Regions from separate parts of the Paenibacillus kandeliae genome, predicted to be linked through region 2. Evidence: riboswitches for the same ligand, from Rfam matches in the RefSeq annotation. Region 2 holds a riboswitch; each other region holds the start of a gene.
The links. Region 2 has a riboswitch for glycine ahead of gcvT (glycine cleavage system aminomethyltransferase GcvT). Riboswitches for the same ligand answer to the same signal wherever they lie in the genome.

Region 1 (3,282 bases), 170 kb from region 2:
ACAATTAATATCCGATACGTTCATTCTGAGTGATCGGCTGTATGAATGTTTGGATCATCACGAGGAATGGGAGCAGGGCTGTGTGATCCAGATGCAGGACGAGCGTTTGTTATCTCTACATGTAACCCCGATTACGGATGCGGCAAGTGGGGCGGATCAAGGGTTTTTGTTGATTTTCCGTGATTGTACAGAGGAGAAGAGAGTCAAGCAGCTGCAAAATGAGCTGATTGCTGTCGTATCGCATGAACTGCGTACACCGTTATCCGCGATCATGGGCTATATTGAAATGTTGTCGATGTACGACGATATTCCGGCAGAGCGACGGCGCGAATTTATGAATACGATTCAGTTTGAAGGTGGGCGCTTGTCTAGACTGCTGGATGAATTTCTGGATAGTCAGCGGATTGAGGCAGGGCATGCCGAGTATCTGATGAGCTATATTCAGCTGGATGAATTGGTACAAATGATTTGCTGGCAGTGGGATATTCAGTCTCGTGATCGACTGCATGTAGAGCTGGAGCAGCAGGAGCTGTATGTATGGGGCGATCACAATCGTATGATTCAGGTAATTAGTAATTTGATAGGCAACGCACTGAAGTATTCGCCAGAGGATCGTCCGGTCGATATTCGGGTACGTCGGCAGGATCGTCAGGTGCTGGTGGAGGTAGAGGATTATGGTATTGGTATCTCTGAGCAGGATCAGCCACGTATTTTCCAAAAGTTCTTCCGTTCCGGTTCCACCGAATCGCGGCGGATTCGTGGTACAGGTCTAGGACTGTTCATCGCTCAGCGTATTGTGAATGATCACAAAGGTGTGCTCAGCTTCACTTCATCGCGGGGCAAAGGCTCGGTATTCGTCATTCGTTTGCCGCTGCTGGAAGTATCTGAGGAGCTGACAGATTGATGCGCATGGTACTCATATAACAAGAAGGTTGACCGCATATGTCAGATATGCAACTTATTTTCCCTATGGCAATTGACAGCGTTCAGCGGCTGGATTAAGCTAGGAATGATCAGGAACATGCCGGGCATTCGGCGGTGTTCATTTCAACCTATACATGCGAATGAAGACAGCGGGAGAGTTAGCGGAGGTACGCAATCCGCCACCGAAGGAGCAAGCAGCCGCCAGCCAACGGTCTGCCAATCTCTCAGGTATCAAGAACCGCTGCCGGACGCAACTCTGGAGAGAGCATTCAGCCACCCAAGGGGTACAACGGATACGACATCATCATCCGTCCAAACTCTCAGGTACACGGGACAGAGCATACAGGCCGCCGCAGGTCCTGCTCTGTCCTTTTTGATGTGCTTGTTGGGTGGAAGATTATATGTGATCGGCATATCATGTACATGGACAGATCAGCAATACCTGCTCAATTATGCAGCAGCGGAAAAGAGGAGTCATATGCGTTTTAAAAATGTGTTCAACATTATTGGACCTTCCATGGTCGGTCCATCCAGTTCTCATACGGCAGGTGCTGCACGATTGGGCAGAGCAGCACGTCAGTTGCTTGGACAACAGCCAGAGCACGCGGACATTATTCTGTACGGTTCCTTTGCGGAAACGTACTGGGGACACGGCACCGATCTGGCGCTGGTGGGCGGTCTGCTGGATTACAGCACCGATGATCCCCGTCTGCCGGATGCAGCGGAGGAAGCGGATCGGCTGGGCATGACCATTCATTTTGATAAAGGATCAGGTAATTATCCACATCCGAACTTTGTACGTCTGCGACTGCGTGCTGGCGAACAAACTGCCGAATTGGCGGGCGCATCGATCGGCGGCGGAAATATCGAGATTCATGAGTTAAACGGCTTCGATCTCAAAGGTTCGGGACAATATCCGACACTGGTCGTCGAGCATATGGATAGCAAAGGTGTGTTGGCGGATATTACGCGCACATTGAGCGAGGCGGAGCTGAATATCGGCTTTATGGACGTGGATCGCAAATCGCGCAGCGGCGAAGCGATGACACTGATTGAACTGGATGGTGTACCCACAGATGGGGTATTAACTCATATCGTTACATTACCGCATGTTACCCGTGCGGGTGTTATTGATTTGGACTAAAGGAAGAAAGGAGGAAATCATATGCAATTTCGCACATTAAAAGATATTGTCCGGCTTTGCGAGGAACGTTCGTGCAGTATTGCCGAGCTGATGATTGTAGAGCAGGTGAAGGAAACTGGCGTAGAGCGCGATGAAGTTATTGCGCAGATGGCTGCTTATTATGAGGTGATGAAAGAAGCTGTTCACCGCGGCATTCACGAGGATACGGTATCTCGCAGCGGCTTGACCGGCGGTGATGCACGCAAAGTGTACGAATACTTGAATGGTGGAGAAACGGCATCCGGTGCGTACTCTACGCGTGCGATGTCCTATGCACTGGCGGTATCTGAGGTCAACGCGTCGATGGGACGTATTATTGCTACGCCGACAGCCGGTTCATGCGGTATCATTCCGGGCGTCTTCGTTAGCACCCAAGAGCGCTTCGGTTGGAGTGATGAACAGATGGTGCTGGGGCTATTCGCCGCTGGTGCGATCGGTTACGTGATCGCTAACAACTCATCCATTTCCGGTGCGGAGGGCGGCTGTCAGGCAGAGGTCGGTTCGGCAATCGGTATGGCAGCTGGAGCGGTCGTGGAGCTGCGTGGCGGTAATCCAGAGCAGGCAATGCACGCGGTCGGTCTGGCATTGAAAAATACACTCGGTCTGATCTGTGATCCTGTTGCTGGATTGGTGGAGATTCCGTGTATCGTGCGCAATGGTCTGGGCGCTGTGAATGCACTTGCTGCTGCCGATATGGGTCTAGCAGGCGTACGCAGTGCAATTCCGTCAGATGAAGTGGTTGATGTGATGCTACAGGTAGGTCGCTCGATGCCAAGCGAGCATCGGGAAACAGCGCGTGGCGGTCTGGCACAGACACCAACAGGACGCAAAATCACCGAAGAACTACGTCGTCGTCGCGAAAGCAACGGCGTATAATCTGCTGCAAGTTACTAGCTAATTATATATACAACAAAAAGAGACTGTAGCGATATACAGTCTCTTTTTGTTGTATGGTATGGCAAGAAGACGCTAGATCTATCAAGCTGGTGATTCTTCAGATTCCATTCTAGCAACAATATCAGCAAATAGAGGCTGTAATCCTTCCGCTTGTGCCTGCCGAATAAACACAGGTGTAATAGACAGTGGCGCATCGGCTTGCACCACCTGCCCGCCCTCATGCTGGCTGCCTGTCCACGCATTCACCCAATGTGTGCCAGATGGCAGATAGACAGAGC
Region 2 (3,282 bases):
GCACGTCATCAGCGTTAGTCGATCGGAACCGCTCTCGCGCTTGGCTTGCTCCAGCGCTTGCTGTCCGCGCTGCGGATTGCGGCATCCCATAATAATATGGTGCCCTTGTTTGGCAAGAGCGATGCTTGAAGCGAGTCCCATACCGGAATTGGCACCTGTAATCAGGATGATTTTGCTATCAGTGGCGGTTGAAGTATGAATAGAATTAGTCATAGAATGGCTCCTCTCGATGTGTAGATACAGGATAGATGTTTGAAAAAGCAAGCTAGGATTACGATTCTCAGCGTATTGCAGCATAGGCTTACGATTGTCGGTGTCTTTATCTTGCAAGAATTGATTTCCAAGAAATTATTTTATAGAAATAAGCTCTATATTTTAAGTAAACGCAAAGGAGTTCGGTAACGCATATGGAATACGTACAGTATGGAATCATGAGGAAAAGATTCTATATACGACATTCAAGCACGTAAAAAAGCCGTCATCACATTCCAGATGGAATGGAGATAACGGCAAAGAATGCTTGTATGATCTACTGCAAGCCTATCGGAGTCATCCATAAGCATATTTCAAGCAGTAGCGATGCTAGATGTGGAGCATCAAAGCGCTAGAATACGAATGTTGAAACGATTACGCTGCTGATCAATCCTGTGCGTGTGCGCTATAAGCAGCCGCATCCAGCAGTTTAGACAGAGCAGCATCCAGATCGCCATCCACCTTCAGCTCTAGCATCCAACCACGACCGTAAGGGTCTGTGTTTACCAGCTCCGGCTCGGTTTCCAGATCGGGATTCAGACGGCTAACAACACCAGCCACTGGACAGAACAGATCGGATACTGTTTTGACAGATTCGATTGTGCCTACGACTTCATTCTCGCTTACATTGCGACCATCTTCCGGCAATTCAACAAACACAATATCCCCCAGTTGATGCTGGGCAAAGTCAGTAATACCAATTCGTACTGTATCATCACCAATACGCTCTACCCACTCGTGTTCCTCACTGTACAACAATTGATCCTTAATTTCGCTCATGATTATGCTCCTCCGGTTCCATGTCGTGATTGCATTTTGCTCAATGCCACAAGAGTATAGTAAGGAAGTTGGCACTGTCAAGAGGCTTGACATCGTTTACTCAATCAAGTATTAATATAATAAACATACAATTTTAGCTTTCCTAGTGTTGAATGTTCGGAAATACATAACATCATATGTGAGCGGATGAACGTACAGGGAGAGACTGCCACACCGATGGCGGCGCCGAAGGAGTAAGCCGGAGACGGTGAATCTCTCAGGTATCAGGGACCTGTACCGGACGCAACTCTGGAGAGCATCCGGTGCAGATCAGTGATGAATGCACAGCGGATCACCCAAGGGGAAACTTGTTTTGAACCATTCTAGATCACCGACAGATGTTGTATAGTCGGCGAGAATGATCAGCGAGGTAACTCTCAGGTATCAAGGACAGGGAGAAAAGGGAATGAATAACGGGCGACGTGTCGGTTTCTTTCCCTTCTCTTCCTGTCTTTTTTGTGCTTGTATACCTCTTTCAATCAAGTCAACATGATGAATACGTTGGCATCCCATTTGAAAATGAAACGCATGCCCATCATTTCCAGCTTCATCGTTACCACTACCAATTCGAGGTGAATACACATGACTGAATTGAAACGAACTCCGCTTTTCCCGTTATACCAACAATCCGGTTCCCCGCGCTGCATCGACTTTGGCGGCTGGGAACTGCCAGTACAATTTTACGGCATCCAAAAGGAACATGAGGCTGTACGCGAGCGCGCCGGATTGTTCGATGTATCCCATATGGGTGAGGTGATCATTAGCGGCAATGGGGCATTACGCTATTTGCAGCATATGTTGACCAACGATGTGTCCCGTTTACAGGACGGACAAGCACAGTATACGCTGATGTGCTATGACAACGGCGGAGTGGTTGATGATCTGCTTGTCTACCGCATCGGTGAGGAGCATTATATGCTCGTGCTGAACGCGTCCAATATCGATAAGGATATCGCTTGGCTGCGTCAGCATTTGCCCGAAGGCGTACAATTGAAGGACATTTCGGAGCAAACAGCATTGATTGCCCTGCAAGGACCACAAGCCGCTTCCATTCTCTCCAAAGCAACGGCAAGCGACACGTACGCTGCATTACCCGGCTTTTCCTTTGTAGCAGAAGCGAAGCTGTTTGATGTGGAAGTGATCGTCTCCCGCACAGGCTATACCGGTGAAGATGGATATGAGATCTATGCACCGGCTGCACACGCAGATGTGATTTGGAGCAAGCTGCTGGAAATGGGCGAATCGGATGGATTGATTCCATGCGGGCTAGGCGCGCGGGATACGCTGCGCTTTGAAGCGAAGCTTCCGCTGTATGGACAGGAGCTGTCTGCGGATATTACACCGCTGGAAGCTGGGCTCGGTTTCTTCGTGAAGCTGGACAAAGGCGATTTTATCGGACGTGATGTACTGGCTGGGCAAAAGGAAAACGGCGCACCGCGCAAAATGGTTGGTATTGAGCTAATTGACCGCGGCATTCCCCGCTCTCATTATCCGGTCTACCGCGATGGACGTCAGATTGGCGAAGTAACTACAGGTACACAGTCGCCCACATTGAAGCGCAATCTGGGACTGGCACTGATCGAAGCAGACAGCGCTGCACTGGGTACACCAGTTGAAGTTGAGATTCGTGGCAAGATGTTGAAGGCAGAAGTCGTGAAGGCTCCTTTTTATAAGCGTCAACCCGTGAATGTATAAATGTGAACTACGATTTGAACCCTTTTCCTCTGTTCTATTGCACGTCATGGCAATTCCATACTAACCGGCAGCGATACTGCCGAAAGGAGTACAGCACATGAAATCCCATCGCTATATCCCGATGACGCCACAAAATGAGCAGGACATGCTAGCCGTTGTCGGCGCTTCTTCCATTGAGGAACTATTCAAGGACATTCCCGCTTCTGTTCGTTATGAAGGTACATTGCCTATGTCTGGCATGCTGGACGAATATGCACTCACCCGCCATCTGTCCACACTGGCAGGACGCAATGCCGATACAGATCGGTATACAAGCTTTCTCGGTGCAGGCATTTACGATCATCATATCCCGTCTGTGATCAATCACGTGATTTCTCGTTCGGAATTTTATACAGCATATACTCCGTATCAACCAGAGATTAGCCAAGGCGAATTGCAGGCGATCTTTGAATTTCAATCGTACATTTGTGAATTAACTGGTATGGCAGTTGCCAACGCTAGTATGTATGATGGTGC
Region 3 (3,282 bases), on a different contig from region 2:
AATTTATTCGCGGTAAACGAAAAGGCGATCAGCGGCACAACACCTTCACACAATCCCATCAGTACAAACTCTGGAAATTGCAGCAATCTCGACGAGATGCCGTATGCAGCGACGGAAGCATCGCCGTATTGAATCAGAAAATAATTCAGAATCAGCGACATCGCACCAAGAAAGACACTCATCACAAACACAGGCACGCCGATTTTGAACACATTGCTCATAATCTCTTGGCTCGCTTTAAACCATTTCAACGACACACTCAGAAAGGTGCTTTTGAACCCCAGATGATACGTGTAAAAGGCGCTTGCGACCAGATTCGCTACAACGGTCGCTGTAGCTACGCCGATCACGCCCCAGTGAAGAACAAAGATCGCGAGGGCATCCAGCACAATATTGACGATCACACTCAGGATCATACCGATCATAGAGGTGATTGCCGATCCCTCGGCACGCACGATATTTTCCAAGGTGAAGAATAGGACGACAACGGGAGAGCCAATCAGCATGACGGTGACGTAATCTTTGGTAAAAGCGAACGATTCGCTCGTTGCCCCTAGACCCGATGTGATGAGATCCGCCAGCGGCAAACCGACCAGAATAACGAGCAGACCGAGCAGCAGACTGCTGTAAAAGGCGAAGGACGAGACATGCTTGGCATCGTCATATCGCTTGTCGCCAAGCAGACGAGAGATAAATGTACCGCCGCCCATACCGATCAGGTTACCGAGTGCCATGATAATCGCGAACAACGGTAGCGTCAATGCCAGCGCCGTCAGCATGGCTGTATTATGCAGCGTACCGAGGAAATAAGCGTTCAGAAGAGAATAGATCACGCTCATGGATGTACCGAGCATCATCGGAATGGCAAAGTGAGCGACGGCTTTGGCGATAGGGGCTTTTTCAAAGTAATGCAGATTTTCTGTATCCATATGGATTCCTGCTTTCTATCATTTTTTGCCTTACACTGTTAGTTTGTGCCTTACAGTGTTAGATGGTATCATGGGATGGATGGGTTGTAAAGCACAAACTTACAGTGTTAGATAAATTTTTTCGAAGGATGGATATAGATGAAAAAGCAGCCTCAAATTTCGGAGGACAAGATTCTCGAAGCGTCGTGGGAGCTTTTGGGGGAAGATGGGATTGAGAAGTTAAGTATGCGGCGGCTTGCCGACCGGCTCGGCATTCAGGCGCCATCGCTGTACTGGCATTTCAAAAGCAAGCAACAGCTGTACCAGCGTCTAGCGAATCATGTATCCAAGGTGATCGTGGATGAGTTGCACAGCGACGGGAATTGGAAGGAGCAGCTAACCGAGTTGGCAGTCACGACGCGCGTGGTATTGAATCGCTACCCGTGCTCGACGCAGATCATGATGATGACACTGCCGCATGATCCAGACATTATCCGTTTCACTAACCGGATGCTAGCATGCGTCGAAGAAACGCCATTGGCGCAGGATCAGAAGATGCAGGTCGTGACGACGCTGGTGAATTTTGTGTTTTATTTTGTACTGGATCAGTATCAGCATATGCGTAATGTGGAGATCATGAGTCAGGAACAGCAGTCTACGATGAGCGACCATATGACGCAGGTGATGGATTCGATGCGCGATGAGGATGTATGGCTGTTCCGGCGGATGTTCCACAATCAGCTGTTTGAGCTGATGGGGAGTGATCGGGCGTTCGATTTTGGATTAAAGGTGATCTTGCTGGGGATTGAGCAAGTCATTTTGGAGCAGGAGATGGATGTGTAACTTTTTTCACTGATCCATTGCTCACATTGGCGGTAATATGTTAACATATCGAAATGGCAGTAATGCTTCAATAATTGCATATATTCAAGGGCTATGATTGCTGTGGATCACACTACAGCAGGAGCAGCTTCTGGAGAGACTGCGGATATACCGCAGCGCCGAAGGGTTCACAATCTCAGGCAAAAGGACAGAAGAGTACGAATACATATGTGTCATGCGGCGAGGTATATGCTGCGGGGCATGTATATATTTTGTTATTCTTGTGCGCTGAGAGATTGGATGATATCCAGTCTCTTTTTTTATTGGTTTTTACAGACAGATCAGGAGATCGAGGGGGAAACACGATGACACAGACAGGACTAAAAAGAGAGCTTGCTAACCGGCATGTTCAGTTGATTGCGATTGGAGGAACGATTGGAACGGGATTATTTCTCGGCTCCGGCAAAGCGATTGAGAAGGCAGGACCGTCGATTATCCTCACGTATCTGATCGTCGGGATGGCGATTTTCTTTGTGATGCGGGCGCTGGGAGAATTGCTATTATCCAAGGCGGGCTATCAGTCATTTACCGATATTGCAGAGGATTATTTGGGACCGCGTGCGGCATTTATAACGGGTTGGACGTATTGGTTTTGCTGGATTATGACGGCGATGGCGGATGTGATCGCGGTTGGTGTGTATGTGCAGTACTGGTTTGATATTCCCCAGTGGATGCCAGCGGTGCTGTGCCTGATCGTATTGCTTGGACTGAATCTGTTAACCGTCAAAAACTTCGGGGAGCTGGAATTCTGGTTTGCCTTGATTAAGGTGATTACGATTGTGGCACTGATCGGTCTAGGCATTGTGCTACTCATTATGGGCTTCCGTACAGACGCAGGTACGGTATCGGTACGTAATCTGTGGGAGCATGGCGGTATCTTCCCAAATGGCGTATCTGGCTTCCTATTCTCGTTCCAAATGGTCGTATTCGCTTATGTCGGTGTGGAGCTGGTGGGTGTATCGGCAGCGGAAACTGCCAACCCAGAGAAAAGCATTCCATCGGCGATTAATAAGATTCCGCTACGTATTCTGTTCTTCTATGTAGGCGCGTTGTTCGTGCTGCTGTGTATCAATCCGTGGACACAGCTCAGCCCGGCGGAAAGTCCATTTGTCCGCACCTTTACACTGGTCGGTATTCCGGTGGCGGCGGGCATTATCAACTTTGTCGTGCTGACGTCGGCGGCTTCCGCCTGTAACAGCGGTATGTTCTCGACGAGTCGTATTCTGTACAATTTGAGCCATAAAGGGCAGGCTCCACAGCGACTGGGCAGACTAAACCGCAATCATGTACCAAGTCAGTCGTTGTTCCTATCTACGCTTGTCATCTCGGGTGGTGCGCTACTGAGCAAGCTGTTACCGGGACAGGCATTTGAAATTGTGACGACGATTAGTGCGATTTGCTTTATCTGGGTGTGGGGTGTAATTCTGGTATGCCATATCCGGTATAAACGAAGCCGTCCAGAGCTGCATGCAACGTCGCGCTTCAAAGCACC

Region 1: linked by a shared signal. The riboswitch ahead of sdaAB (L-serine ammonia-lyase, iron-sulfur-dependent subunit beta) and the one ahead of gcvT (glycine cleavage system aminomethyltransferase GcvT) in region 2 are both predicted to bind glycine.
Region 3: linked by a shared signal. The riboswitch ahead of ABXR35_RS21140 (amino acid permease) and the one ahead of gcvT (glycine cleavage system aminomethyltransferase GcvT) in region 2 are both predicted to bind glycine.

Annotation. Positions count from the first base shown of each region.
Region 1 is NZ_JBFDUZ010000001.1:2,983,913-2,987,194, reverse strand. Features, by position in the region: gene ABXR35_RS12675 (ATP-binding protein) at 1-904, shown strand, start outside; glycine riboswitch at 1,065-1,175, shown strand; gene sdaAB (L-serine ammonia-lyase, iron-sulfur-dependent subunit beta) at 1,403-2,068, shown strand; gene sdaAA (L-serine ammonia-lyase, iron-sulfur-dependent, subunit alpha) at 2,090-2,983, shown strand; gene ABXR35_RS12660 (TIM-barrel domain-containing protein) at 3,086-3,282, opposite strand, start outside.
Region 2 is NZ_JBFDUZ010000001.1:3,155,744-3,159,025, forward strand. Features, by position in the region: gene ABXR35_RS13405 (SDR family oxidoreductase) at 1-213, opposite strand, end outside; gene gcvH (glycine cleavage system protein GcvH) at 640-1,032, opposite strand; glycine riboswitch at 1,219-1,315, shown strand; gene gcvT (glycine cleavage system aminomethyltransferase GcvT) at 1,654-2,766, shown strand; gene gcvPA (aminomethyl-transferring glycine dehydrogenase subunit GcvPA) at 2,864-3,282, shown strand, end outside.
Region 3 is NZ_JBFDUZ010000005.1:255,655-258,936, reverse strand. Features, by position in the region: gene ABXR35_RS21150 (MATE family efflux transporter) at 1-929, opposite strand, end outside; gene ABXR35_RS21145 (TetR/AcrR family transcriptional regulator) at 1,068-1,751, shown strand; glycine riboswitch at 1,872-1,952, shown strand; gene ABXR35_RS21140 (amino acid permease) at 2,096-3,282, shown strand, end outside.